3 regions of the Eisenbergiella sp. OF01-20 genome follow, and region 2 is predicted to be linked to each of the others. Evidence: a T-box and tRNA genes for the amino acid it is inferred to sense, from the RefSeq annotation. Region 2 holds a T-box; the other regions hold tRNA genes.

Region 1 (9,998 bases), on a different contig from region 2:
GTACATGGATTCTTATACCTACACCGGCGGAGCCCATGGGAATACCATACGAACCTCTAATACCTGGAATTTAAGGAACGGCATATTCATACAGCTTGGTGACGTATATCCTCTTACCCCGGATTCCTTGTGCAGGCTGCGGCAAAGCATCGAACAGCAAATAGCAGAAAGGCTGCAGGAAAATCCCGGAACTTATTTTGATGAGTTTCCATTTTTAACAAACGAAAATTTATGTCTGGATAATTTCTATCTCGAACCATGTAACGGCATCCTTTATTATCAGCAATACGAAATCGCTCCGTATTCCACCGGAATACCCACATTCTGCTTCCCGGTATGGAATATCTTTTAAATGCCTTCCGAATGACGGTACCTGTATTATATTTCCTTTCCTCCCCCTAATCCATGTTGGCGGCGAAAGCCGCCTTTCTCTATAGAAGGGGTGACCTTTCCCCCGCATACATGAGTGTCAGCCTGTGCATGGCCCTGGTACAGGCTATATAAAGAAGTCCTCTGTCCTTCTCCGTCCGGTAGGTTTCCCGATCCACATCGGGAAGGATTACCTCGTCAAATTCCAGTCCTTTTGCCATCTGAATAGAAGTCACGGACACACCTCCGGTAAACGAGGTGCTGTCCGGTGCAATCCGGTGCAGTTTACAGACACCTGCAAGAAGTGCCTCCATAGTTTCCGTATCCTCATTGGTTTTCATAATAATTCCCAATGAACGATTGGGGCCGGCTTCAAACCGGCGTACAGCCTCCGTAAGCAATTTCTTTTCCTCCTCTTTATCCGTACAAAAAACCACTCCCGGCTCCTCTCCATGTCTTTCCACAGGCTCCAGAAAGTCATTCGGGCAGATGCGTTTGGCAAACCGGATGATTTCCCAGGTGGAACGGTAGCTTTTATTCAGCATTACAAACTCCGCGTCTTTATAAATCGTCCGGATATCCTTCAGCGTATGAAGATGATTGGGATTGATGAATTGCCCAAAATCCCCCAGAATGGTTTTGGGACAGCGGAACATCTCGTTCAGCACCGCAAACTGTACCGGTGTATAGTCCTGCATTTCATCGATAACCAGATGCCTGGTAATCCCGTTCTCCCGAAAGCCCTCCAAAGCGCTGTAGAGGTACAGGAACGGATAGACATCCTCCCATTCCAGGGTTTTAGGTGCCGGCATGTCAAAGAGATTGGGAATCCCCATTTTACGGTAAAAATCCTTATAAAGGCTCAGGGGATCCTTTATGGCAAGCATGGCTTCCAGACCTTTTTGAATCTGCTTTACACGCGGAATTGTTTCCTCTCTTATGTTCTCTGTCAGGAATTTTTCCCGGATATCTTCCGCAGCCAGCTCCAGTCGGCGTCTGACTGGCTGTCCTTTATAAGCATGGAACCGGAGGTGTATCCATTCTTTTGATGCGAGTAAGGAGCCGCAGCGGTAATCTTCAGGGGAAAAAACCGCGAAAGGCAGCTGTTTTTTATACTCTTCCAACAGCCGGAGGTATTTCATGGTGGATTTGAAGCGGATCCGCTCCGCCAGGTCTGGTTCCGTTTCCTTAAGGGGATCCCTTTCCGGCAGAAAAACGATAACCTTTTCCAGCTGTTCCCGGGCAATTTCCGGCAGACTTGTTCCGGATACCGGTTCTTCGCCAAGTTCCGGTATGACGTTGGATATGTAATCGCCAAAGACTTTGTTAGGAGAAAGAATGGTTACGTTCCGGGAGCCTAGTCGGTTCTGGAACCGGTAGAGAAGGTAGGCAATCCGATGCAGTGCGATAGATGTTTTTCCGGATCCTGCCACCCCCTGGATAATGAGTGTTTCCGCTTTTTCGTTACGGATTATCCGGTTCTGTTCTTTCTGGATAGTAGAAATGATGGATTTCATTTTTTCGTCCGAAGCGTGGCTCAGTTCCTTTAACAGTACCTCATCCCGGACATTGCCGGAGCTTTCCAACGCGTACTCCATAACCCCCGCCGTTATTTTGAACTGTCTTTTCCGGGTAAGTTCGCCGGATATAAGGCCGGCCGGCGCTTCAAAGGCTGCCGGACCGTTTTCGTAATCATAGAACAGGCCGGCGACAGGAGCCCTCCAGTCAAAAATCAACGGCTTCATTTCATGCCGGAATGCATAGCGTCCGATATAAAAGATTTCTTCCCTGCTGCTGCCTTCTTCCCGGAAATCAACCCGGGCAAAGTATGGGGATTCCTTCAGGCGGGCCAGCCTTTCCTTTCCCTCTGCGGCGAAAGCGCCGTTTCTGTCTGTCTGTTTCAGCAGCAGTTCATTTTGGAACATTTCATGCGGATCGATTTCTCCCCGGTTATCCGCCATATACCGTTTTGCCTCCCGATACTCCTGTTCCAGCCGTCCGACGGACTCCTCCGATTTCTGCAGCGCTTCCTCCAGAATGGCACTGACGCGTTCCAGATGGCTGATTTCATCCGGGAAGGGGATGTTATTGGCTTCCATCGCCGCCCTCCTCTCTGTGCAGGACAAACCGTTGTGTGGGATAACCGAATTCCACCAGCAGCTCCGCTTCCGCAAATCCCAGTCCCTTGACTGCCCTTCGGTGTCCGGTATCCGCCCTGTCGCCCTCCCGATAAGTGGTAATACTGATATCCTTTCCCCTGAGAAGCTCTCCCATTACCTTTTCCAGAAATGCTTTGGGTATTCCCATTTTCCGGTATAAGGGGTGGCAGCCCATAAAATCAATGCTACCGTTTTCACTGGAAAAAAGCAGAATCCCCACAGCCATAGTCCCGTCCTTTAAGATAAGAGCCTGTTTGGTACGGATCTTCTCCCTGAGCACCCGGATATATTCTTCTTCCTCCAGGCAGGGAAACCCATCGATGACCAGCCGCACCAGCTCCATCCAGCAGGGAATATCCTCCGGTACGGCAAAGGTAATATCCCATTGCTGTTTCTGTGTTTGTTCCAGCATTTTAAAACTCCCTTCTAAAGAAAACCGCAGCTGAAGCGGATAAAACCGTTCCTTTTCCCGGTATCTGCCAGGCGATATCTTATACATTGCCGTAAAGCCTGAGGTAAAGGCCTGCTGGCTTTCATAGCCTGCCGTGAGCGCGATCTCCAGAATAGGCTTGTCGGAAAAGACAAGCAGCTTTGCCGCCTCCGTCAGTCTCCGGCGCTGGATATAATCGTGGACGGTCAGCCCTATGGTATCGGCAAACATACGATGCAGGTGGTATTTGGAATAATGGACTGCTTCCGCTATTCTGTCCAGATCCAGCTTTTCGGTAAGATGTGCTTCCACATAATCAATTACCGCCGCAATATTTCCTATGCTGTTGCTTGGCATATGCATTTCCTCCCTTCGAACCCTTATTATACCCAATCCCATGAACTGTCTTTTCATCATTCTTGCGGTTTTCCTGTTTTCAGACAGAAAAATGTAAATGAAAAAGGCCGTCTGAACTGTTGCCACTGATCACGGCCAAATTTATAAAACAAAATCATTTCCTTGACAAAAATTCGAACTCATAGTACGATAATTAAAATATTAGTTTGATTTGAATCGAGGATCCACTATGACAGGAAGAAAAAAAGAAGCCCTCACCCAATTCCATAAAAAAAACATCCTGGATACAGCAGAAAAGCTTTTTTCCGAAAAAGGAATCCGCCAGACTACCATGGACGATATCGCCAAAGCAGCGGACTACAGCAAGTCCACCATTTACGTATATTTCCAAAGCAAGGACGAAATCTATAATCATATCATCTATGGCCATATGTGCCGTCTGAAGGACGCGCTTGCGGAATGCATCAGGGAGGCTCCGGATCTGGAACATCGTTATTTTCTTATTTGTGAAAAGCTGTCCCGCTTTTACGAGCAGTACCCTCTTTATTTTTCCAGTATCCTCGGGAATATCCCGGTAGATGACCAGGCCCTTGCCGGCAGTGAGATTCTGCGCCTCCTATATGACGTGGGGGAAGATATCAATGACTGCATCCTGGAATTGTTCCGGCAGGGGATCCGGGAAGGCAGCCTGCCCTCATCCATTCCTGTCCTCCCTTCTGCTTTTACCCTATGGGCCTCTCTCGGCAGCCTGATCCCCATGGCCTATGAAAAGGAATGTTATCTGATAAAAAGATTGAATATGGATAAAACGGAATTCCTTCAGCATGGCTTCCGTATGCTGCTGCGTTCCTTAAAGGAGGACTGTTAACATGGGGATTTTATCCGGGTTTTTATGCCTGCTTTGTTTTTGCCTGCTGACGGTCAAAGCCGTAACCAGGAAGTTCGGTTTTCCACAGGCCGATGCTTTCCTGATGAAGCTGCATAAGCCTTTATCCGCCGCTTTGCTTATCCTCTTGCCCGTCCATCTTTTCTTCACTCTCCCGCTGGTAAAAACGCGGCATTTTTCCGTATATCTTGCCGGTGCAGCTGTTTTGCTTTCCTTCGTCCTGCTGATAACCCTTTGCCACATCTGTAAGGATAAGCGGCGCCGGCTTACCTGGCATCGTTTTTTTACCTGTCTCATGTTGTCGGGTATTGTTTTTCATATCGCAGCTTATTACATGGATTACGCAGCTTATCGGGCCGCTGTTGCGGATATTCATCTGTCGGGCATCGATTTTTCCCACATATCGGACGGAACCTATACGGGTGCATACGATGCTGGCTATATTTATGCCGAGGTACAAGTCACGCTGACTGATGGGAGCATTTCCGGCATCACGCTGCTTTCCCATGAAAACGAACGGGGTACGGCTGCAGAAGAGGTGCTCGCCGTTATTACCGATACCCAAAACCTGCCGGTGGATGCCGTCACCGGTGCAACCTGCTCCAGCCTGGTACTCCAGAAGGCTGTCGAAAACGCATTGACAGGAGGAATATCCCATGAATAAATGTATGATTTTCTACGTATCCCAGCACCATCACAATACGGAAAGGCTGCTGAAGCAGGCCATAGACAAAGAATCCGGGGTGGAACTGGTTCCCCTTTCCCATGCCGCCTGCCCCGCCCCGGATCTTTCAGACACCGCCTGTTCTTCTCTTTCTCGTTCGGCTGCCTTTCCAACGGCTCCTCTCCTGCCTTCTCCGGCCTCTTGTCCGCTCATCGGCCTTGCCTCAGGCATTTATATGGGGAAACCGCATACCGCCCTGCTTTCCTTTCTGGAGCAGCACCGGAAGGAGCTGGCCGGACGAAAGGTTTTCCTCCTTCTTACCAGCGGATCCGGAATGAAAAAATACGCCGCAGACTTTTCTTCTCTTACAGAAAGTTATGGCTGCCGCGTACAGGGCTGCTTTCAGTGCAAAGGCTACGATACCTATGGTCCATGGAAGCTTATCGGCGGAATTGCCAAAGGCCGCCCCGACGCATCCGATATTTCCCGGGCCCGCGCCTTTATCCAGGAACAGCTCCGCGGCCTGCCCTCCGAAGGATCCCAATAACGCAATAACGGACGATGGCAAAGCATGGATCAAAACAAGCCTTTCGGGCAGCGGCTTTTGTCCGAAAGGCTTATCTGTATGCTTTTTTACAAGTCTCCACAAAAAAGGCCGCCGGATACCGAACGCCTTTGCCGCCTGCAGCGAAAGGCAATTTCCTAAAAAACAAGAACTATCCGGCCCCGCATTCCCTTTAGCAGGGCCGTCATGGCCGGGCTTGCCGTTCCTTTGTAAGAATGGCTTCCAGCAGGATTTCCGCCGCCAGCGCGGAGCCTTCCGGAGAAGCATGCTGTCCGTCCGAAGCATACATTTGCACGTCCGGATGAGCATGGATGTACTTCCACCATTCTTCCCCTACCGGCGCCAGAACAGCACCTGTCTCCTCCGCCATTCTCCGATAGGCGTCCGTCATCTGCTGCTGTCCGGCTTCGTTTTCTTTTTCCGCCCATGTCATATAGGCCACAGGCGTACTCCCTGCCTCCCGGATCCATTTGCAGATTTCCTTTGCCGCTTCCGTCATCACCTCTTCCGGCCCGAAGGGATGGGCATGCTCCTGAAGAACCACATAATCATAATTGCCGTAAAGTATGTTAAACCGCACCTCCGGTTCCTTCTGATGCTGGTGAAGGAACCAGCCGCCGTGGGCGATCATCGTAACCTCACAGGGGATTCCCTTATCTTTTGCCATGCCTGCAAAAAGTTCCGGCATATCATTAAAATATGTATGGCTGTTTCCAATAAATAATACCTTCATTTCTCCTGTCCTTTCCTTATCGTGGATTTTCATTCCAAAAGACACCGTCCCCGCTTACGGCGTATTTTCACCCGTTTCCGGATAACAAAAAGACCTGCATTTTCATGCAGATCCTTGCGTCGGAGTGACAAGACTTGAACTTGCGGCCTCTACTTCCCTAAAGTAGCGCTCTACCACCTGAGCCACACCCCGATATTATGCCAAATCAACCATATAACCGATTATCCGGCTTCTCAAAACTCTTCTGATAACCGTTAAAAACCATTATCAAATTACAGTTATCATCATTTGAACCCACCGGAAATTCATGGCGGACATCCAACCGACGAATGTTAGTATACAAAATAATACCAGATCTGTCAATATGTTTTTTCATATTTTGCAAAAATTTTTGTTCTTCTGGTAACAGTTCAGACGACCCTTTGTGCCCTGCGGCATCCCCTCCTTCCCCCGCATTTACCGGTGTACGCGCCGGATTCAATATCCGGCACGCATCACCACCCGTCTGGAAAAATGACGGCAAATCCCTTATTTCTTCTTTAATTTCCCCATAACAGCGATGCTTCCGATCGCACCTGTCAGCACACCAAGCCCTATGGATGCCCGTACCAGGCTGGGCAGCACCTGTCCGGCAGGGAGAAGCTGCACAGGGGCACCGAACAGTCCGAAATGAACCGCCGCAAACTGAATGCCATATACATAGGTGGCATAGAGAAGCGCGATAGGGATGCACATTCCTGCGATTCCCAATACCAGCCCTTCCACTATAAAGGGGAGCCGGATAAAATCCTCTCTGGCGCCAATCAGCCGCATTACCCGTACCTTTTCCTTTTGGGACGCCACCGTTACCAGCAGCGTACTGCGTATCAGCAGCACCGAAAGCAGAAGCAGGACAGACAGGCATCCAATGCCGATTCCCGTGATCCGCTCCTTCAGCCGTATCAGTGCGTTCACCGCCTCGGAGGAATGGGATACGGTCCCCACTCCTTCCAGCCCCTTTACATAGGCCACGAATTCCTCCTGCCGGCTTATGTCATTGATATACACCTCGTAGCTGTCACAACCGGCCAGGGGATTATCCCCTTCAAAAATCCCCTCCAGCAGTTCTTCATCGGACAGAAAATCCGTCCGGAAGCTGTCCCATGCCTCATCCTCCGAAATATAGATGGTATTGGTAACCTCCTCCCGCCCCCGGATAAGGGCCCCAAGCTCTTCCACTCTTTCTTCCGTAACCCCCTCCTGAAAAAAGACGGAAACCGCCACATCCCTTTCCACATTCCGTACGGCGCTGTTTATGTTCACCATGGCAATGTAAAATATTCCGAACAAAAAAATGGAGGAGGACATAGCCATTACAGCCGCCGCTGCATAGACCTTATTGTTCCATATGTTTTTAAATCCCAGACGGATCAGATAAATGAAATTCCTAAAGCTCATACAGAAATCCCCCTCTGTCACTGTCCTTGATGATTTTTCCGTTTTTCAGTGTGACTTCCCTTTTTTTCATGGAACGCACCAAATCCCGGTTATGGGATACCACCAGCACCGTAGTCCCGGTTTCGTTGATTGTTTTCAGAAGCCGCATGATATCCTCCCCGTTTTCCTGATCCAGATTTCCCGTAGGTTCATCCGCCAGCAGAAGGACCGGTTTATTCACAATAGCCCGGGCCAGCGCGGCCCGCTGCTTTTCTCCGCCGGACAGTTGTTTCGGGTAATACCGTTCCTTACTTTCCAGCCCTACCTGGGAAAGCACGTTCCGTACACGGCTCCGAATCGTATCCGGGCGGATTTCCAGCACTCTTTGTGCAAAAGCCACATTCTCATATACCGTAAAATCGGGGAAAAGGCGGAAGTCCTGGAATACCATCCCAATCATCCGGCGGTAACGGTATACCTGGCGTTCCTTCAGCTGTCCCAAATCAATCCCGTTTACCCGCACCGTGCCCCGGGTAGGTTCCTCTTCCTTCAGCAAAAGCTCCAGCAGGCTGGTTTTTCCCGCACCGCTGCTCCCGGAGAGAAATAAGAATTCCCCTTTCCGGATATCCAGATTTATATTATCAAGAGCCTTCTGCCCGTTGGGATAAACCTTGCTTACCCCGCTCAATACCACCATACTGCTGTCCACCGGTTATTTCTCCTTTTTCAGCTTGTAAACAAACGCCAGTACACCCGCCACCGCCTGGTAAAATTCACTCGGAATCTCCATATCAATTTCCGCCGCATCATACAGCCCTCGTGCCAGAGGCCGGTTTTCCATAATATAGACGTCATTGGCTTCCCCAATTTCCACGATTTTCAAAGCCACCCGGTCCGCCCCCTTGGCAAGCACCACCGGCGCCTTATTACGTTGGGGATCGTAGCCCAGGGCCACGGCAAAATGGGTGGGATTCCGGATGATCACATCGGCCTTCGGCACATTCTGCATCATGCGTCTGGAAGACATCTGCCTCTGTTTCTCCCGGATTTTCCCTTTGATCTGGGGATCCCCCTCCGTCTGCTTGTATTCTTCTTTGATCTCCTGCTTGCTCATGCGCAGATTCTTCTCGTATTCCCACCACTGGTACAAATAATCAAATGCCGCCAGGAACAGAAATGCGATACCCACCGTATTCACCAGGGATAGCACCGTATCTCCCGCAAAAGCGATCGCGTCCATCACCGTACCGTCCATCAGCCGGACAAATTCATGCATCCGGCTGCTTAAAAAGGAATATATCATCCAGCCAAGTACAGTAATTTTTATCAGCGCTTTCAGCAGCTCCACAAGGGAACGCACGCTGAACAGACGCTTAAAGCCCTGAAGAGGGCTGATCCGGTTTGCTTTGAATTTAATGGTTTCCATGGAAAAGGCCATTCTGGTCTGCAGAGCCGCCACCGCCACTGCCGTCACACAGGCCACAAGCAGAAGCGGCAGAGCGGCCTGCGCAAACAGAAGCATTGCCTGCAGCAGCTTTTCCTGCAGGTTATCCCCATTAACCGGATATTCGCTCTGTGCATAGCCGAAAAAAAGAAGCACACCCTGATGCATGCATTCATACATAAAGGAAGCAAATAGTTTTAACCCGTTGAAAACAGCCAGCAGGGTTGCCACAGCCGCCACATCACTGCTCTGGAATACATTTCCCTTCTTCCGTTCCTCCTGCTTTCGTTTCGGTGTGGCTTTTTCGGTCTTTTCATCCGCTGCCACCGCTCACCACCTGCCTTTCCCGTTACGCCCTGCGCGGACTCTGTGTCACAATTGCAGAAGCAGCTTCTGCACATCCTCAAACAACGTCCCTATGTACCGGTCGATAAACTGTCCCATCGGTACCGCAAACAGCATCATAAGTATGATTCCCGCAATGATTTTCACCTGCAGGTTAATAACAAAAATATGAATCTGGGGTATCAGCTTCATAAGCACCCCCATAGCCGCCTCCAGAACGAATTCTGCTGCCGCAAAGGGAAGCGTAAGCCGGATGGCGAGCACAAATACCGAATGAAAGAGCGCCAATACAAAAGGACCTGTTTTCCCCATAGACAAAGAGGCGGCCCCCGCAGGAACAAGCTCGAAGGAATAAGCAAACAGCTTAATCATCAGGCGGTGGCTTCCCGTAGCCAGAAAATACAGGAAGAAAAACACGTTCAGAAACTGTCCCAGCACCGATACCTGTACCCCTCCGCCGGGATCCATCACCTTTCCCATTGCAAGGCCGAATACCGTATCCAGCATATCCCCTGCTGCAAAAATCATGAAAAAGAAAATCTGGAATACAAATCCTATCACCAGTCCCAGCAGGATTTCGCGCACCAGCCCCTCCGCCATATCGAAGCCGGAGTAGGAGGAAACCGCGCC
Region 2 (9,998 bases):
CTATTCTTGAGGATTATCTGGACAGCTTCGACGGAATCGTGATTACGGTTTCCCATGACCGGTATTTCCTGGACCGTATTGTACAGCGTATTTTTGCTTTCGAAAGGGACGGAAAACTCAGGCAGTACGAGGGGGGTTATACCGATTATGCCCTCCGCCTGTCCATGGAAGAAAGGGAAGCGGCCGGGGAAGAAACCCGGCAGGGGAGCGGCGGAGGCCGTATACAGGGACAGGAGGATCCGGATGCCGACCGGGCGGGAAGAAAAGGAAAGCCGGATCATATGAAAGCCAGAAAATTGAAGTTTACCTACCAGGAACAGCGGGATTATGAAACCATTGAGGCGGAAATCGCTTCCCTGGAGGAACGGGCGGAACGTCTGGAACAGGAAACAGCGGCTGCCGTCACAGATTTTGTGAAGCTGAATGTTCTTGCGAAGGAAAAGGAAGAAGTGGAGACGCTTTTGGAAGAAAAGATGGAGCGCTGGATGTATCTGGAAGAACTGGCAGCCAGGATTGCGGCGGAAAATTAACGGGAAGCCCGAAAGGAGCATAGAGTGGAAAGATTAGGAAGAAATGATCCCTGCTGGTGCGGCAGCGGAAGAAAATATAAGCAATGTCATGAACCATTTGACGGGAAAATAAAGACATTTGCCATGCAGGGGCATATGGTTCCGGATCACAGCATGATAAAGACGCCGGAGCAGATTGCCGGTATCCGGGAAAGCGGCCGCATTAATATAGCGGTGCTGGATTATGTGGCGGAAAATATCCGCGAAGGAATGAGCACGGCGGAAATCGACCGTCTGGTGGAAAGCAGGACCAGACAGCTGGGAGGCATACCCGCACCGTTGGGATATGAAGGGTTTCCCAAAAGCGTGTGTACCTCGGTCAACAGCCAGGTCTGCCATGGTATCCCCAGTGAAGAGGATATTCTGAAGAACGGGGACATCGTGAATGTGGATGTATCTACCATATACAAAGGATATTTCAGCGATTCTTCCCGGATGTTCCTTATCGGGGAGCCGGATGAGGAACAAAAAAAGCTTGTGCGCGTGGCGAAGGAATGTATGGAAAAGGGGATCGAAGCCGTAAAGCCCTGGACCTTCCTTGGGGATATGGCGGATGCTGTGAACAGTCATGCAAAAGCTAACGGATGCAGTATCGTCATCGACATGGGCGGGCACGGCGTGGGCCTGGAATTCCATGAGGATCCCTTTGTCAGCTACGTAGCCCCCAGGGGAACGGAAATGCTCATGGTGCCGGGAATGGTATTTACCATTGAACCCATGGTCAACCTGGGCGGTCCGGATATTTATGTGGATGATGCCAATGGCTGGACCATATATACAGAGGACGGGAAGCCTTCCGCACAATGGGAGGTCACCGTTGCGGTAACGGAGGAAGGCTGCGAGGTTCTGGTTTACTGAAACGGCAGGCAAAGGAGGCGGCAGCCTCCTCCCGAAACGGCGGAACATGCCGGAGAAACACCGGTTCTGTAAGAAATTGAGGAGGACTGATATGTCGGATTCCCTGATTACAAAGAAAGCAATAGCCCAATGCCTGAAAGAACTGGCGGCGGAAAAATCCTTTTTGAAAATAGCAATAGGGGATATCACCGCGGCCTGCGGTCTGAACAGACAGACCTTCTATTATCATTTTCAGGATAAATATGAGCTTCTCGACTGGATTTATTACGAAGAATGCTTTGTCCCTATTTTGGATGGGATTACCTTTGATAACTGGCATCTTCGCATAAAACAGCTTCTGGACACCCTGAAGAAAGAAAAGGGATTCTACGGCAATGTAATAAAGAATGCGCCGGAAGGCTTCCGGAATTATCTCTACAGCATTACCTCCACGCTCTTTGAAGAAGCGGCTTCGGCCCTGGATGCAGAGGGGCTGGTTAGCGGGGAAGAAAAGAAATTCATCGGTTCTTTTTATGCTTATGGAATCTGCGGTGTCGTGATGCAGTGGGTGACCGAAGGCATGAAGGAAGAAACGCAGGAAGTGGCGGGCCGTCTCAGGAGGCTGGCACGCTCCACGGAATTGCTTGCTTCCAGACGTTTCGCGGAAACGGAGAAGGAATCCGTCTGAATTTATAAGAAAGCGCCCGGCAGGATCCTGCCGGGCATTTTTCTGCCACTCACCTTCCCTTTCCGCCCACTCACCGTGAAAGTATGGATTTTGTGATGACTTTCAGGTATGCTGATAACAGAAAGAGGAAACGGTAAGTCATATACCCTGCGGCAGGTCCTGTTTCGGCATGTTGCCGGGGGAAGAAGAAGGAAGGAAACAGCCGTGAGGGTCAGGATACAGCGGGTAGAAGACAAAAAGCAGGAGGAAGTTCTCCTCCGTCTGGCCGGGGAGGATGCGTCCACCGCCGGGCTGAAAGAATATATAGAAACGGACAGTTGGAGGGTGGTATCCCTTTCCTGCCGGAAAGACGGGGAAATCCACCGGGTGAAAAGCACCGGGATTTTCTATGTGGAATCGGTTCAGGAGATCCAGCTGATCCATACGCAGGAACAGGTGCTGGAAACCAGGGAACGGCTTTATGTGCTGGAAAAGATGCTTCCCGCTTCTTTTGTAAGAATATCCCGTTCCGTAATATTGAATCTGGATAAGGTGAGACGGTACCGTCCCCTGATGAACGGGCTTATGGAAGCGAAGCTGGAAAACGGGGAGCTGGTGTATATCTCCAGGAAATATCTGAGAGAGGTAAAGGATCGGATTTCAGACAACAGCAATAAAGGAGGGACTCCGGATGACAAAGAATAAAAACAGGGACAGTGAGCTTTACATGGAAACGCTGAAAAGAGGCGGCCTGACAGGAGGAATTGTATGGGTATGTGTGGTGATCTTTGCCAGCATCAACTACAGTACCGTAGGAAAACCGGCCCTGCCCTGGCTGGTACCTATGCTGGCAGGCTATATTGTGCTGGGGGCGCTCCTTCAGCTGTGCGCTGCGAAAAAACGGATGATTAATGGTATGGCGGCTTTGTGGTGTATCGTTATCATGCTGTTTGTGCTGATAGGTATTGCAGCTTATATTCCGGCCTGGATACGCTATATTGTGGTGGTGAGCTTTTTGGCTCTTGTGGTAATCTGGCTGGGGGACTACTGGTATCTGTACCGCACGGCACGGAAGCTGAACCAGGGAAGGCCGGGTTATTCCCTCTGTATCGCTCTCAGGGAAAAGCCCGCCTCCAAAGAGGATTTTCTCAGACAGTTTGAGGCATACTGCGCCAAAGAAAACATAAGGCTGGAGTATGAGGTAAAGGATGTTCCCGCCATTGTGCGCATGGACGGTATCCGGTGCGAGGTCAGACTGGACAGCACGCCCGGATTCGGCGGCGCAGACTATATGATGAAAGTTACAGAAGAATAATTGCGCTATGCAGCAATCTGCCCCCTTCTGTTTCTTTATTCCCGCGGGCAACGAGCCAAACGGATGCACTTGCCACTTGGCGGCTGCCGCGAGACTGCCCGTGCCTGCGGCTACAGGAGGCCGCCGGGGCGGGTTTTTCGGATGGGCGCAGAAATAGTCTGCGTGCTGTCAGGGGAAGGGCTTTTACAGAAACAAATCCTTTATATAAGCCAATATATCGTCGTCACACGCCGGCAGCTTTTCCCTGAGCTGCAGAAGCGCCTTTTTTTTCTCCTCGTCATCCATGGGCCGCCGGAAGATTGTGGCGCCCAAGTCTAATATATTCCGGGCCGTTCTGTCCGGATATTTTTTTTTGTTTATTAAAATCCCCTTTATTGCGGTATCAAAAGCCGCCATTTTCAGCTTGCTGTCCAAAAGCATGTTTCATGCCTCCTCTTATATGGATCACTCAAACTCCGTATGTGCCAGCCGGCTTTCCGTCCGCAGAAGGCGGCTCCGGGCCGGGAAGATTGTGCGGCCGCGGCGGAAGAGGAGTTCTGTACCGTTCTATTGTAATAAGTAACAGGAATGAAATATATATACATTTTCGGGAATCTGTCGCAAAACCGGACAGTTTACCGCCCATGTACATTTTTCAGACAGGATGGGATTTCTGCCTAATTACAAAAGCTTTTGGAAATAGTATTCTGGGAGCATGAAAACAGAATCCATTAAGAGCAGGAAAAAGAAAGGAAAAAGTATGAGTGCAAAGAAAAATAACCACACCTTATTAAAAGTTACCATGGCAGCCGCGGGGATCGGGGCGGCAGCCGCTTATGGGGCGGCACGTGCGGCCGGGAGAAATGAAAAAAACAGTGTGCCTGCGGGGGAGAATAAAACCACAAAAGACAACGAAGTGTATTTCGTGGGCGGGGGTCTGGGTTCCCTGGCAGGAGCCGCTTATCTGATAAGAGACGCGGGATTTGACGGAAAGCGGATCCATATCCTGGAGGGGATGCCGGTACTCGGCGGCAGCAATGACGGTTCCGGCACACCTGCGGAAGGGTTTGTGTGCAGGGGCGGCAGGATGCTGAATGAAGAAACCTATGAAAATTTCTGGGAGCTGTTTTCCTCCATTCCTTCCCTGGACTGGGAAGGACACAGTGTAACCGAGGAAATCCTGAATTTTGATCATCTTCATCCCACCCATGCCCAGGCCAGGCTGGTTGACGGCGATGCCAATATTCTGGATGTGCATTCCATGGGATTTAATCATGCGGACAGAATGGCTCTCGGAAAGCTGCTTGCCACGCCGGAGGAGAAGCTGGATGATATGACTATAGAAGAGTGGTTTAAGGATACCCCTCATTTCTTTGAAACGAACTTCTGGTATATGTGGCAGACGACCTTTGCATTCCAGACCTGGTCCAGCCTGTTTGAATTCCGGCGGTACATGAACCGCATGATATTTGAATTTTCCAGGATTGAAACGCTGGAGGGTGTGACCAGAACCCCTTATAACCAGTATGAATCAGTGATTCTTCCCATACAGAAATGGCTGGAGGCCCGTGGCGTGGATTTCAGCATCCGGGCTGCGGTTACGGATATTGATTTTAAAGAGGGAGAGGGAATTACGGCAACGGCAATCCATCTGGAGAGAAACGAAGAGGAAGAAGTGATTCGCCTGAAGGAAGGGGATCTGTGTATTATGACCAATGGCTGTATGACGGATAACGCCGTTTTGGGTGATATGGATACGCCCGCCGTTTTCCGGCCTGAAAAGCCCATGTCAGGGGAGCTGTGGAAAAAAGTATCCGCTAAAAAGCCCGGCCTGGGAAATCCGGCTCCCTTCTTTGAAAAGCCGGAGGAGACAAATTGGGAAAGCTTCACGGTTACCATGAAGGGAAGCCGGCTTCTCAAGAAGATAGAAAAGTTCTCCGGAAACATACCCGGAAGCGGAGCGCTTATGACGTTTAAGGACTCCAGCTGGAGGATGAGCATCGTAGTGGCGGCCCAGCCTCATTTCAAGGCCCAGGAGGAGGATGAGACTATTTTCTGGGGCTATGGGCTTTATACCAGAAATGCGGGGGATTATGTAAAGAAGCCGATGCGGGAGTGCACCGGCAGGGAAATGCTTACGGAGCTGCTGCATCACCTTCATTTTGAGGATGAAATGGAGGAAATCATGGAAAGCGTGGTAAATGTGATCCCCTGTATGATGCCTTATATCGATTCCCAGTTCCAGCCCAGGAAGATGAGCGACAGGCCCGCCGTGGTTCCGGAGGGTTCCACAAACTTCGCCATGATAAGCCAGTTCGTGGAAATTCCGGAAGACATGGTATTTACCGAGGAGTATTCCGTCCGGGCCGCCAGAATCGCCGTATATTCTCTGTTGGGAATCACCAATAAACGGATATGCCCGGTCACTCCTTATAATAAGGATCCCAGAATACTGGGGCAGGCATTAAAGACTTCCTATCGATAGGCGGGACAGATGGCGGACATCAGCTTTCGGGCGAAAGCTCCGCCATCAGTTCTTTTATTTTTGCTTTTACGCGGGGGATGGCTTCATCCAGGGATGGTTTTGATGCATCGGATTTATCCCGGCGCAGGACCATTTCCACGCAGTTATCCTTCAGGTTCCGCGGACTCATGATTAGGCGGATGGGAAGCCCCAGCAAATCCGCATCGGAAAACAGGATACCTGCGCTCACGTTGCGGTCATCATATAAAACCTCGACTCCGGCCTTCGTGAGCTCCTCATACAGTCTGTCGGCCGCAGCATGTACTTCCTGGTTATCGCTGCGCATACAGCACAGATGAACCTGCCAGGGGGCGATGGTCACAGGCCAAATGGGACCGCAGTCATCATGACGGGCCTCGCAGACGGAGGCGGCCAGACGTCCCACGCCGATACCGTAACAGCCCATGACCGGATAATGGGATACCCCTTCGGCATCCGTATACTGCATATGCATAGCCCGGGTATACTTATCTCCCAGCTGGAATATATTTCCCACCTCAATGCCGCGGGACAGGGTCAGGGTGTGTTTTTTACAGGAAGGGCAGATCCCTCCCTCCACCGCCTTGGCAAAATCGTGGTACCGGACGCCGGGGCAGTCCCGTTCCATGCACAGGCCGGTATAATGGAACGCCTCCCGGTTGGCGCCGCAGGAAAGATTGACCGCGCCCTCCAGGGAGTTGTCATACAGAACGGTAATGCTGGAATCCAGGCCGCAGGGTCCGATATAACCGGCATGCAGTCCGCAGTCCGGGGTGATCCGGGCCGGGTGGATTTCCTCTCCCAGGTAATTGGTGAGTTTGGTTTCATTTACGTCCAAATCCCCGCGTAGAAAGAGCACGACATAAGAATCATCCCTGTTTTTCTGATAGACGACCGCTTTGCAGCTCTGCCTGGCGGATGTCTCCAAAAAGGAACAGAGTTCTTCAATGGTATGGACAGCCGGTGTTTCCGCCAGGGTAAGAGGGGCTTCTTCTTCCTGGGGGCAGGGAAGGGGGATGGATTCCGCGGCTTCCCTATTGGCCCGGTAGCCGCAGGAAGGGCAGAGGACAAGGGAGTCCTCCCCCGCCGGGGTAAGGAGCATAAATTCGTGGGAAAGACTGCCGCCCATCATCCCGGAGTCCGAAGCCACGGACAGCACCTCGGGAATGCCTGCCCGGGCAAAGATGCGTTCATAAGCCTGGTGGCATCTAAGATAATAAGCGTTCAGATCCTCCATGGAGGTATGGAAGGAATAAGCGTCCTTCATGGTAAATTCCCGGACCCGGATAAGTCCTGCCCGGGGACGTGCTTCATCCCGGAATTTGGTCTGGATCTGGTAAAACATAAAGGGATAACGGCTGTAGGTGGAGCCATAATCCCGTACAAGGTGCACCGCCGCTTCTTCATGGGTCATTCCCAGCACCAGCGGGGAACCGTTCCGATCGTTAAGGCGCATAAGTTCGCTGCCCACGGATTCATAGCGTCCCGATTCCTGCCAGAGAGAGGCGGGAAGCACCACCGGGAACTGCACCTCCTGCCCGTCCAGGGCATCCATTTCCTCCCGTATGATCTGTTCCAGCTTTTTCGTGATACGGCGGAGGGGAGGAAGCGAAGAATAGATCCCGTTTGCCACATACTTCATATAGCCGCCCCGCAGCATGAGGGAGTGGCTTTCGATGACACAGTCGGAGGGAGTTTCTTTAAAGCGCTCCCCAATCAGGTTGGCAAGTTTCATGATAATAACCTCCTTTGGATTCATGGCAGGACAGCTTTCCGGGTCCGGGAAAAGCCTTGCGCACCGGCGCCGCTTTCCCGGAAATAAAAAAGCCCTGAGCCGTCCCGGGTAAAAAGGGATTGGCTTAGGGCGAACCTTTCAGGTCCGTGGTACCACCTAAATTCGGAAGAATGCCGCACTCCTGGTACAGGGCGCAGGCCCGATACCTTTCTCTGTTACGGGAGAACCCGGTGATGCTTACTGCGTAAAAACGGTTCGGCATACGGCTCAAAGAGGGGTTGGGCATTTTTTCAATGAAGGCTTGCACCTGCCGCCTTCTCTCTGTAAAATCCAAAATGCTTACTGTTTCTTATCACAGCCTTTCAAGGATATGAAATTTTGTATAGGATAGCACAGGCGGGCGGGCAAGTCAAGATAGAAAAGGGCCGGCTGAACGGTTACCAGGGGGCAGATAAAAAATGCCCGAACCAATTGCATAGGAAAACGGATAAAGGTATAATAAATAGGATTCCTGTGGACGATTTGTAAAAGGGGGCAGCATGGCTAAATCAAAAATCACTGCAAAAGAAATATTCAGCATTCCTAATCTCATGGGATACTTCCGGATTCTTCTGATACCGGTATTCAGTTGGATCTATGTGCAGGCCGACAGTGTAACGGACTATTATACGGCGGCCGTCCTCGTGGGGATATCCGGGCTTACCGACATGTTCGACGGCAAAATAGCAAGAAAGTTCCATATGATAACGGAGTTAGGCAAGTTTATTGATCCGCTGGCGGACAAGCTCACCCAGGGGGCGCTTGTTGTCTGTTTTGCCATCCGGTATCCCCTGATGCGGGCTGTTCTTGTCCTTTTCATCATAAAAGAAGGCTTTATGGGGATAATGGGCCTTCTCCTCCTTCCGCGGGGGAAAAAACTGGACGGAGCCAAATGGTTCGGCAAGGTATGTACGGCGGTATTGTATGTCCTGCTCTTTGTGCTTCTGCTGTTCCCGGGAATCGGTTCCGCGGCGGCGGACGCCCTCATTCTTGTCTGCGCTGCGTTCATGCTGTTCAGCCTGGTTATGTATATTCCCGTATTCCGTAACATGTGGAAGGAGAGCGGGACTTCCTGTAAGCCGGATGCACCGTGAAAGAAGGGCCTGTGTTACGGATTGGTTTCGGTCCGGGTGACAAGAGCCTTCATGGTTTCATTGAGCCGGCGCACCGTTTCTTTGTCCGGCTTGAGGATTTCGCGATCATAGGTGTAGATACCGTTTACCTCCTCCTCCACGTCCGAGAGCTGGGTGTAGATTGTGGCGGAAATCCCCTTTTCCACGGCGGGCAGGATCGTGGATGCAAGGAGCTTGCGGTAGCCTTCCGTGAGTGCCTGCCTGCTGTTGTATTTTCCGTAGCCATAGAGCTTGTCGCTGTAGCTGTGGCCGGGGATCTGCCAGGAATAGCCTCCGAATTCGGTCAGCGCCAGCGCCCGGACCGGCTCCGGGGTGAATTTCAGGGAAAAGAAATAATAATGCAGGCTGCACAGATCGCCGCCTTTTTGATCGAACCAGCCGCTGGCGTGATCGATCAGCCGTCCGGGATCCAGGGTGCGTACAAAAGCAGCCGCCTGCAGGGCGTCAAACTGGCCCCAGCCTTCGTTAAAGGGCACCCAGCAGACGATGGAGGGGTGATTATAGAGCGTTTCTATTGTCTCGCGCATCTCCCGGTAGAACAGCTTCTGTCCCTCTTCTTCTCTTCTTGATAACAGGAAGCGGCTCCGTTTCCCGTCTTTTACAGACCAATGCAGCGCATTAAAAAGAGTTGCCATATAGGTGACGAACCAGTGGCGGTAGGAGGTGCCTCCGCACACCATATCCTGCCATACCAGCATGCCCAGCCTGTCGCAGTGGTAATACCAGCGCTGCGGCTCTATTTTTATGTGTTTCCGGATCATGTTGAAGCCCAGCTCCTTCATGGAACGGATATCAAACAGGAACGCCTCGTCACAGGGGGCGGTATACAGGCCGTCGGGCCAGTAGCCCTGATCCAGCACACCTGTCTGCATATAGGGCGCATTGTTCAGAAAAATGCGGCGCAGGCCGCAGGTGTCTGTCTGGATATCACATTTGCGCATGGCAAAATAGCATTCCACACGGTCATCCCCCCATTCCAGATCCACATGGTACAGAAAAGGGTTCTCAGGAGTCCAGGCGGTAAAATCCGGGAGGGCTATTGCCTCCTCTTTTTCCGGTGTCAGAAAACACGTGAGGACGGGGGCATAAGGGGCGGGGGGAAGAGAGGGATCGTCCCTGCGGCGTGCATCGTCCCCGGTTTCCGGGCGTATGCCGCAGCGGATCCGCGCACCGTCCGGGAAGCCGCCGGAGGTGCTCACCAGGATACGGCAGCAGGCATTA
Region 3 (9,998 bases), on a different contig from region 2:
CCCAGGAGAAATTGTCATCCCAGGGTTTCTGGGAATGAAGGCTCATCGGCGGGAAACCAAGGCTGCAGGGAGCCGTATTGTCCCGAATCACGCCATGCTGGCGGCGGAAAGCGATCATATACCGGAAAAAGTCGTGGATTTCTTTATTTTCTTCCAGTAAAGTCCAGTCCAGCCAGGAGATTTCATTGTCCTGGCAATAAGAATTGTTATTGCCGAACTGGGTATTTCCAAATTCATCCCCGGCCAGGAACATGGGGGTACCACGGCTGCACATAAGAACTGCGCAGGCATTTTTGATCATACGCGTCCGCAGCGTCAGGATTACCTCCTTGTCTGTCGCCCCTTCCTGACCGCAGTTCCAGCTCCGGTTATCATCGGCACCGTCCGTATTATTCCAGCCGTTGGCTTCGTTATGCTTATGATTATAAGAATACAGATCGTATAATGTAAAACCATCGTGACAGGTCAGAAAATTGACGGATGCATTGGGACCCCTTTTCTCAGGAGGATAAAGGTCAGGGGATCCCATGATACGCTGGGCGGCTGCGGCTGCGCAGCCGTCATCTCCTTTCAGGAAGCTGCGGATATCATCCCTGTATTTTCCGTTCCATTCCGCCCAACGGTTCCAGGAGGGGAAAGACCCCACCTGGTACAGCCCGCCCGCATCCCAGGCCTCGGCTATCAAATCCACACTTCCCAGGATAGGATCATAGGCCAGGCTTTCCAGCAGAGGCGGTTTACTCATGGGAGCCGCATCCTCACTGCGTCCCAGGATGGAAGCCAGATCGAAACGGAAACCATCCACCCGGTAATTGATCACCCAGTAACGCAGGCAGTCCAGGATCAACTGCCGGACAATAGGATGGTTGCAGTTCAGGGTATTGCCGCAGCCGCTGAAATTATAATAATAACCGTCCGGGGTCAGCATGTAATAGATGTTGTTATCCAGCCCTTTAAACGAGAAGAAAGGCCCCTGTTCATTTCCTTCTGCAGTATGGTTAAACACCACATCCAGTATGACTTCAATCCCATTTTCATTCAGGGCACGGATGAGTTTTTTCAGCTCCAGCCCTTCCTGGTTATATTCGATCTGTGCGGTATAGCTGGTATTGGGAGCAAAAAAGCACACAGGGTTATATCCCCAATAATCCAGAAGCTTCCGTCCGTCCACCTCCCGGCTGCCGGCCGTTTCATCAAACTCAAAGATGGGCATCAGTTCCACTGCATTAATCCCCAGATCCTTCAGGTAAGGAATTTTTTCCATTAATCCGGAGAAGGTGCCGGGATGGGAAACCCCGGAAGAAGCATCCCTGGTAAAGCCCCTGACATGCAATTCATAAATGATATTATCCTTCATGGGTATCAGCGGCTGTTTGCAGCTGCCCCAGTCAAAGTTATTCCGCACCACCCGGGATTTATATTGACAGTTCCGCTCACAGGGGAGGTGTACGCCCCATTCACTCTGACCGGTGACCGCTTTTGCATAAGGATCCAGAATATACTTATTTTTATCGAATATCAGCCCTTTTTCCGGATCATAGGGTCCATCCAGCCGGTAAGCATACTCAAATTCATCAATTTTCAAACCGAACACAATCATGGAAAATACATTACCAATCCTATAGTGTTCCGGAAAAGGAATACTGGCGAAAGGCTGGGAGGATTTCCGGTGAAAAAGCAAAAGCTCACAGGAAGTGGCATTGTGGGAAGCAATGGTAAAATTTACGCCTCCGGGCAGGGCAGAAGCGCCGTTAACCTCATAGAAGCCGGGACGTACCTTATATCCGTTGATATCATCCATAGGTTTCAGGTTGGCGGACACCTCTTCACCCGTAATACTTTCCAGCAGAAGGGTATCGTCAGTCTGTGCAAATAACATTTCCTCAGGCGAAGGCTGAGGAGAAATAGTCTGGTCCTTATTTTTCAATGCGTTACCTCCGTTTCGGCTATGGCTGTCATTGGTTCCGTCTTATACTGATTATATCCTGGGAAAAGGCATGGTACAACCTGTTTTTCGTGACGGCGGGAGAGTGAGGAAGCAGGATATAATGAGTAGTGTATGAGTGAATGGTTTATTATATGTGGAATTAACGGCCCTATGAAGTTATAGCACATAAAAGAAAATTTTTTATCCATGGGCGGAAGAAGGGCAGATAGAAGCAGACAAAGCAATACTGATTACTTCGTGTCTGCTGGACAAAACGTAGAACGGCCTGTTCCAGCATTAAAAGGGGAAAAGTAAAAGCCCGGAAACGTTAAGTTTCCGGGCTTTCTTATAGTCGAAGCGACGTGATTCGAACACGCGACCTCTGCGTCCCGAACGCAGCGCTCTACCAAACTGAGCCACGCTTCGATGCGGACTTTATCAAGCCATTCAATAATACAAAAAATAAAGGAAAATGTCAATGGGTTTTTAAAAATATATTTTTATGCTTTTTATCCCCATAAGACAGCCCCTCCTTCTACCTGCCGCGACAGGAGAAAAAGGAGCGTATATTCTTTTCCGGGCAAAAAGAGATTATGTTCACAAGCTTTCAGATACCGGATATGTCCTCCGGGAGGATCTCTTCCAGAAGAGCAGCGTCACAATCCTGTACCGGCCATGTCAGGATGCCGTTTTCCGGATGAAGGATTTGCCCGCTCCACAGTTCCCGGAAAGAGGAGGTGGGATGCAGTCCGGCACGTTTTAGATCCACACACACCTGTTCCTTTCCTTTTTTCCAGTGGAACACAGCAGCATATTGCTTTCCGTCTTTTTGGGCCGTAAAGATATTTGATGCGGAAAAACCCCATGACTCCGCAGGCACAAATACACTTCCCGATGCCGCAAGGCTGTTAATTTCCCTGTTGGTTGCAAATTCCAAGGCTCTCTGGCGGGCTTCCTCTCTTCGGAAATCGTCACTGAGCATCATGACAGTACCTGCAATAACCGCTGTTGTATACCGTGCCCTTGCTTCTCCCGGCGTGCTGTCTTTTTCCATGCAGAAGCTCTTCAACAGACAGATGTGATCCGGATCATTTGCCGCATACAGCCGCCCGCTCTGCCACCAGGCATAGGTCTGGGCATTGAGGACATACTCCACATCTTCCGCCGTACCGAATGCATCGCAGGAAAATCGTCTCGCATGTCCGTACCCAAAAGGAAACAGAGGCGCGATGGAAAGGCTTATGAAAAAGGGCCTGCCGATTTTATCCTCAGACAGATTTTCTGTCAAAAACTCATATCCTTCCGTGATTGCCTGGCGTCCCGTGCGTATTGCATCATCAAAATGGCAGCCTTCCATACCGCCGTGGCTTAAGAAATCCAGCTTAATATAATCAAAACCCCAGTCAATAAAGCGTTGCAGTTTCCACCTCATCTGTTCTTTCCAGACCGGATGGGTTACATCGTAAGGAATTGCGCCGTCTACCCGTGGGAGTAATTCGCCTTCTGTATTACGCAGCAGGATTTCCGAGTAGAGGTGACCGGGAACCCCGGGGATCTCAGCTTCCGTATCCTGTCCGAAAAAAGCAAAAGGAGCATCATAAATACCGGCCCTCTGACCATTCTGGTGCAGTTGTATGACCATTTCTTCCAGAATTTTGTCAGGGATAATATTCCAGCCGGCATCAAGGTTTGCATAGGTAATTCCTTCATTCAGATAGCCTGCCGGCATCAGCTGATCCCGCATAAAAGCGGCGGTATCCCTGAAATTATCCGCATTCAGTTCAAAGGCGAATCCGGCCCAGCTGTTGAATCCAAAAGGTACACTCCCATTCCAGGATAACGGTTTTTTTAAGGTTTTGAGCAAATCACCGTATTGTTCCAGCAGCTTTCGGTAATCCTCCCCCTGAAATATGCAGAAGCGGGAAGAATAAACCTTATTTCCTGCCATGCTTCCATGTTCCACACTGTCATGTGTCCCTTCTTCGGCGATACCGCAGCGGGCTTCCAGCTTTCCTGCATCAAAGCCGGAAAAGACAAGGGCATTTTTCCATGTGGTAAAATCAACAGCGCCGATCAGCAGCCCCTCCCGGCTGTCGGGGGAAAACAGAACGGTCAGATCATAGCTTCTTCTGCCGGCCCGCGGGGGCACCGCCTCGTAGCGCAGCCACATGGTATTGTCATACGGAACCAGAAGCATTTGTGACCAAAGGCTTCTCCATAGACGGGATATTCCCTGACCGGGAGCCTGCATAATAAGCGGCGAAAGACGCCGGGATTCCACGGATTTTCCGTTTGCTTCGGAGAGGGAACAAGAGGCAAACGGAATACCGTCCGATGTGACTTCCAGCCTCTCGGTGAGAACCAGCCCGTTCCCTGCTGTGAAAACAAGTTCGGTGCTATCCGCCTCGGTATGGGTTCCGGACAGCTGTGCTGTCCGGGTATCTATTTGCCTTCCGTCGGTATGTTCCGCTGTGGAATAGGCGGATAGAACCGGGGTAGGCCCATTCCATAATTCAAAATATCCTGTTTCAGTGATTTTCCATTCCATTTTTATCTACTCCCTTTTTTGCAGGCACTGGCTGTCAGGTAAAGGAACCTGGTATCAATCCGCCTGTCCCCACAATGCCATTCTTTCCTGATACTGAGCGGTAAGGTAGTTTTCCACATCAGACAGCCCTGCCGCTTCCATTTCCGCAGCCATTTCGTCATAAACAGCCAACGCTTCCTCATTGTTTGCTGCATTTACCATTTTGGGGAAATTCTGATTATAAATATCCTGTACCTTCTGCCATTTCAGACCTTCCGGAGAACTTCCCGCAGGTTCCAGACCTGTGAGATCTGCCGTATCCCAGCTGTCTGACTCGCCAAAACTTTTGTTCGCAAATTCCGCGGTAGGCTGCAAAACATATTTGGTGGACATGTCATACGGTGTGCCGTCACTTCCGTATCCGTTTTTAATAAACCAGGACCATTTACGGATGCCGGTCTCCAGCTTTGTTTTATCAAAATCTGTCTGGAAACCATCAACAATTTCCTGTTTCGGAACATGCTTTCCGTCTACCATATCCCAGTGCTTACCTTCGATTCCCCACATCATCAGATATTGGCCTTCTTCACTTACGAGGAAGTCAATAAATTTCATGGCAGCCTCCGGATTTTTGCAGTTGGAGGTAATACCAATTGCATCCCAGCCAAGTGTACTTCTGCCGTTATAGGTGGTCTGCGAGGGATCCATTCCTTCGCCGACTACTTTGTAGCTGTAGAATTGGGCATCCGGCCCAATTGTGGAAGCCAGGCTGGTATTGACCCCATCCGTATCCCAATAAGATGCAAAGGTGGAAAATACATTACCGGCTGAAAGCTTCTGGGTCCATTGTTCTTTTTTGTTTACGACCCATTCCTTATCCAGAAGTCCCTCTGAATACATGGTATTCATAAAGGTGATTGCATCCTTGTATTTAGGGCTTTTTATAACATGCTGGAGAGAATCGCCGTTAATATGATAGGTTTTGATTCCATACATGCCGCCAAAAGTACCGGCGTAATTTTTGGTTTCTGCATCCAGGGTAACGGCAATGCTTTCTTTTCCGTCAATAGTGGGATATTTTTCCTTAAACTGCCGTAAAATATCAAGATACTCAGACTGTGTAAAAGGCTCCGGGCTATCGGCGCGTTCCTGTCCCACGATTTCGGCCAGCAGATCCCTTCTCATAAGGACTCCGGCGGACGCGTCCGGATCCACGCCATACCAGTTATTCAGATAATAATTATTTCCGTCACTGTAACGGCTTTTATTCAGTACATCGCCGTACATTTCCTTTACATGGGGGCCATATTGGTCAATAAGGTCATTCAGCGGGATCAGGGCGCCCGCATCGATATAGCGGTTTACGATTTCGTTGCCTCTGTCCATGAGGACAATATCCGGATAATTCTGTCCGGTCAGCATCAGATTTAACTTTTCCAGCGGATCCCCTGTGGGATTTTCCACCTGGATGGTAACGCCTGTTTTTTCCTCAATAGCCTTTGCAATTTCATCGTCAAAGGTATTGCTGCCCGAGTTCTTATCAAAGAAAGTCAGTGTTACCGGTCCATCGGAAGCCGCCTGTGCTCCTTGTGCGCTTTCTCCCCCTGTACTTCCGTTTCCGCAGCCTGTCAACGCTGCAGCAGCCATTGCCGCGCTCAATAAAAGCGCTGTTACTTTTTTTGCCTTCATAAAATCCTCCTTTTATTATCTTACAGGTTATGTATCCTCTCTTCAAGCTTTGGTTCAGCTTTTTACGGAACCGAGCATGATACCTTTAACAAAATATTTCTGGATGAACGGATATACCAGGATAATTGGAATAGTCGCCACCATGGTTGCCGCCATACGGATGCTGTCGGGTGTAATTCCCTGCCCGGTGCGGTTCGCCGCCTGGTTCGCGCCTGTTGTCTGGTATTGGTTCAGAATTTCCACCAAAATGGACTGCATTACTTTCAGATTCTGTGAGTTTGTGTATAAGTAGGCATCAAACCAGGAGTTCCAGTGCATAATTGCAACAAACAGGGCAATTGTCATAATAATCGGTTTGGACAGCGGCAGGACCAGCCTGAAAAAAATTGTCAAATCGTTTGCGCCGTCAATTTTTGCCGCTTCGAAAAGGGCATCAGGCATTCCCTCTATATAGTTCCTGACCAGAATCATGTTGTAAACACTCACCAGATTGGGAAAAATAAATACGATAAAGTTATTCAGCATTCCTAGATTTTTAAGTACCATATAATAAGGGACCAGACCGCCGCCGAAATACATGGTGAAAATAAATAAGAGTGTAATCGGCTTTTTCCACAGCAGCTCCTTTCTGGAAAGCACATAGGCCAGAGCGGTGGTAGCCAATACAGCCAACGGCGTCCCCACCGCCGTACGGGCCAGTGTAACCAGAATGGAATGCAGAAACGTGGAGCGGGTGAGAATATCCTTATAGCTCGCAAAACTTAGTTTTCTGGGAAGGAAATATAAACCGCCGCGCATGGCATCCGTAGCATCATTGATAGAAATAATAAAAATATTCCAGAATGGATATACACACAGAATTACTACCAGCGCCAGAAAAAAAACCTTGAAAATGTCCAGCGCAATGTCGGAAGCGGGTCTTTTCTTTTTATATACATTGGTTGTTGATTTCATCTCTATCTCTCCTTAAAATAATGCACTGTTATCGTCATCGAACTTTTTGGACAGAGAGTTTGCTCCCATTACCAGGATAAAAGAAACCACCGATTTGAACAGACCCACTGCGGTACCGTAAGAATACATCCCGTTTTTCAGACCGTACCGGTATGCATAGGTATCCAGTACGTCGGAATAATCCAAAATGGAATCGTTAGCCATCAATAGCTGCTGCTCAAAGCCTGTGTTGAGAATGCCGCCGATTGCCAGGATCAGCAGTATAATAATCGTGGGTTTTAAAGCGGGAAGTGTAATATACCAGATTTTCTGTAATCGGGTGGCGCCGTCCACGTCCGCAGCTTCATACATATCCTGGCTGATGCCGGAAATAGCCGCCAGATAAATAATCGCGTTATAGCCCAGAACTTTCCATGCATTTGCAAAAGCAATAATCCACCAGAAATAAGGCCCGTGCTGAAAGAATAAAATCTGTTCGTCTGTAAGACCGACCGCGATCAGAAGATTGTTGATTACGCCGTCTGCGGATAGAAAGGTTATGAAAATGTTTGCCGCAATAACCCAGGATATGAAGTAGGGAAGATAAGAAGCCGTCTGAACGAACTTTTTCATCCTGTTGCTTCTCACTTCATTCAGGCATATGGCAAGAATGATGGGCAGAGGAAAAGAAAACAAAAGTGTGAGCAGACTGGTTGCCAGTGTATTTCTCATGATTTTCAGGAAATCCGTCGAAAAAAAGTACTGAAACCAATCAAGTCCGACAAATGCAGAATTAGCCATATCCGCAAAATAGCCGCTGCCCTTCGGCGTATAATTGATAAATGCCATGTACAGGCCGGTCATTGGCGCATAACAAATCAATAACACCCATACCAGTGCCGGCAGAAGCAGCAGAAACAGATATCTTTGTTCCCAGAACCGGAATCCCAGGCTTTTCTTTCTCCCTGCTTTTTTTTCAGGCTCTGCTGCCTGTGGAACCGCCTTTTTCATAGATACCACCCTCTCTTGTGTGAAATGTATACATATTTCTCTTGTGCCTTAATTTTATATACAAATAGCACGTCAAACAAGAAAAGATATTTATAAAAACCATCAGTATTTTACACTTTTTATAGATTTCATTCTGATAGATGTTAAAATCTTACGATAATTTATAGATTTAACGATTCAGGATACTGCCTGACAGATAAAAAAGGAAGCACCGCCAAGTGCTTCCTTTCTTGCAGAATCTTAAAGACAATCATTATTTACGAAAGCGCTGCCTGCCGTCCCGGGGATTTCCACCCGGATGCAGGTTCCTTTACCATACACGCTGTTTATTGTCACCCCATATTCTTTTCCATAATTAAGCTTTACCCGGATATCCACATTTTTCAGGCCGAAACCTTCCTGGGACTGTTTTAATTCGGTACGCAGCTGTACCAGCTTTTCCGGTTCGATTCCGAGTCCGTCATCCGATACCTCATAAAATATGCGGTTTCCATCCTGCCCCACACGTACGGATATGTGAAGTACTTCTTCTCCTCGCGTACCATGGTGGATAGCATTTTCCACGAGAGGCTGTAAAATCAGTTTAATTGTCCGGCAAGGCAGTATTTCCCTGTCTGCATCATACGATATGTCCACAGCATCCCCAAAACGGAGCTTTTGGATTTTCATATAATTCTGTAAAAGATCCAGTTCCTCCTGGACAGATACGGTCTGTCGCCCTTTATTTAAGGATATCCTGTAGAAATCCGCGAGGTAACGTACGCTTTGTACTGTTTTTTTGCCCCCTTCCCGTATAGCCATGGAAGATATTACAGAAAGGGCATTATACAGAAAATGGGGATTTATCTGTTCCTGAAGCAGATTCATTTCACTGGATTTCAGAAGCAGCTTCTTTTCATAATTTTCCCGGATCAGAATCTGGATCCGTTCATTAAGGGAATTAAAAGCATTGGCAATCTGGCCGATTTCGTCGTATCCCATATCGGAGAGAATATAGTCGAACTGACCGTCCCCCAGTTTCTTTGCCGCATAAACCACCTTTTCCACACGTTTTTCCGCCATCTTGCCATAGAGCCAGATAGCGCAGAATACAAAAGAAGAACTCAGCAGAAAAACAAAGAGAATCCGCTGTGTTACTTCTGCTGTTTCCGCAAGCAGACTTTCCTGATCAATGAGCAAAAGCAGGTTCAGACCCATGTCCTCTTCGCGCCGCATACCGATCATATCGATACCGTCCATCGATATTTTCCGGCCCGTATCCCCGGAAGGTATTTCTTTCCATCCCGGGATCAGCTTTCCTATGTCCGATTCTGCCGCCGCCGCGCCCGCAGCCAGTACCTGTCCCGCTTCGTCAACCAGATACATCTGTCTGGAATTATCGTTTTGTCCCAGCTGTTCATTTATGGAATTGGCATCAACCATCATGACCAGATAATTTTCAATTTCCCCGCTGCTGTAATAATTCAGTTTGCGTATGAATCCCAGATAATCAACCCCGTCTTTATTTACAATGCCGCCGATTGTTGTCGAACCGCTCTTTTCAGAAGCCTTTGCTTCAAAACCGGCAGGAAGCTCTTCTTTCTTATAAAAGTAATAATTATCCTGCGGCAGTGTCCGGTTGGTGCTATAGAAGCTAATCCGGTAAATATTCGGCTGTAAGATAGTGATACTGTGCAGCTGCTTATCAATGTAGGAAAACATGTCCCAATAGGAAATATCCGTATAATCCACGCTGAGATAGCTGTTAAGCATCTGGTTCGTATAGAGCAGATCCATAATCGTACTATAAGACAGGAAGGAGGATTCCAGGCTTTTCCCTGTTGTAACCATATTCTGCTGCATTTCCTGGAAACTCTCTTCTGTCAGGATTTCGCTGGTTTTTCTATAATTATAGGCAGTCAGAAATATCAT

Evidence for each region. The T-box of region 2 lies ahead of DXA36_RS28835 (proline--tRNA ligase). A T-box ahead of a tRNA ligase gene usually reads a tRNA of that ligase, here a tRNA-Pro.
Region 1: it encodes a tRNA-Pro, which carries the amino acid that the T-box ahead of DXA36_RS28835 (proline--tRNA ligase) is inferred to sense. The anticodon was not compared.
Region 3: it encodes a tRNA-Pro, which carries the amino acid that the T-box ahead of DXA36_RS28835 (proline--tRNA ligase) is inferred to sense. The anticodon was not compared.

Annotation. Positions count from the first base shown of each region.
Region 1 covers NZ_QUES01000035.1:51,311-61,308, reverse strand. The annotation lists gene DXA36_RS26620 (DUF3298 and DUF4163 domain-containing protein) at 1-352, shown strand, start outside; gene DXA36_RS26615 (HelD family protein) at 432-2,468, opposite strand; gene DXA36_RS26610 (helix-turn-helix transcriptional regulator) at 2,455-3,315, opposite strand; gene DXA36_RS26605 (TetR/AcrR family transcriptional regulator) at 3,545-4,183, shown strand; gene DXA36_RS26600 (FMN-binding protein) at 4,185-4,865, shown strand; gene DXA36_RS26595 (hypothetical protein) at 4,858-5,412, shown strand; gene DXA36_RS26590 (SGNH/GDSL hydrolase family protein) at 5,615-6,163, opposite strand; tRNA gene DXA36_RS26585 (tRNA-Pro) at 6,283-6,355, opposite strand; gene DXA36_RS26580 (hypothetical protein) at 6,369-6,686, opposite strand; gene DXA36_RS26575 (cell division protein FtsX) at 6,692-7,600, opposite strand; gene ftsE (cell division ATP-binding protein FtsE) at 7,590-8,276, opposite strand; gene flhB (flagellar biosynthesis protein FlhB) at 8,292-9,350, opposite strand; gene DXA36_RS26560 (flagellar biosynthetic protein FliR) at 9,396-9,998, opposite strand, start outside.
Region 2 covers NZ_QUES01000044.1:21,174-31,171, reverse strand. The annotation lists partial or broken gene DXA36_RS28875 (ABC-F family ATP-binding cassette domain-containing protein) at 1-530, shown strand, start outside; gene DXA36_RS28870 (methionyl aminopeptidase) at 555-1,427, shown strand; gene DXA36_RS28865 (TetR/AcrR family transcriptional regulator C-terminal domain-containing protein) at 1,519-2,094, shown strand; gene DXA36_RS28860 (LytTR family DNA-binding domain-containing protein) at 2,299-2,778, shown strand; gene DXA36_RS28855 (DUF4318 domain-containing protein) at 2,765-3,388, shown strand; gene DXA36_RS28850 (hypothetical protein) at 3,572-3,808, opposite strand; gene DXA36_RS28840 (oleate hydratase) at 4,128-5,852, shown strand; gene DXA36_RS28835 (proline--tRNA ligase) at 5,872-7,605, opposite strand; T-box leader at 7,728-7,970, opposite strand; gene DXA36_RS28825 (CDP-alcohol phosphatidyltransferase family protein) at 8,145-8,738, shown strand; gene DXA36_RS28820 (glycoside hydrolase family 2 protein) at 8,753-9,998, opposite strand, start outside.
Region 3 covers NZ_QUES01000018.1:62,964-72,961, reverse strand. The annotation lists gene glgX (glycogen debranching protein GlgX) at 1-1,801, opposite strand, end outside; tRNA gene DXA36_RS19535 (tRNA-Pro) at 2,280-2,353, opposite strand; gene DXA36_RS19530 (alpha-galactosidase) at 2,535-4,475, opposite strand; gene DXA36_RS19525 (extracellular solute-binding protein) at 4,530-6,143, opposite strand; gene DXA36_RS19520 (carbohydrate ABC transporter permease) at 6,198-7,097, opposite strand; gene DXA36_RS19515 (ABC transporter permease) at 7,110-8,087, opposite strand; gene DXA36_RS19510 (cache domain-containing sensor histidine kinase) at 8,328-9,998, opposite strand, start outside.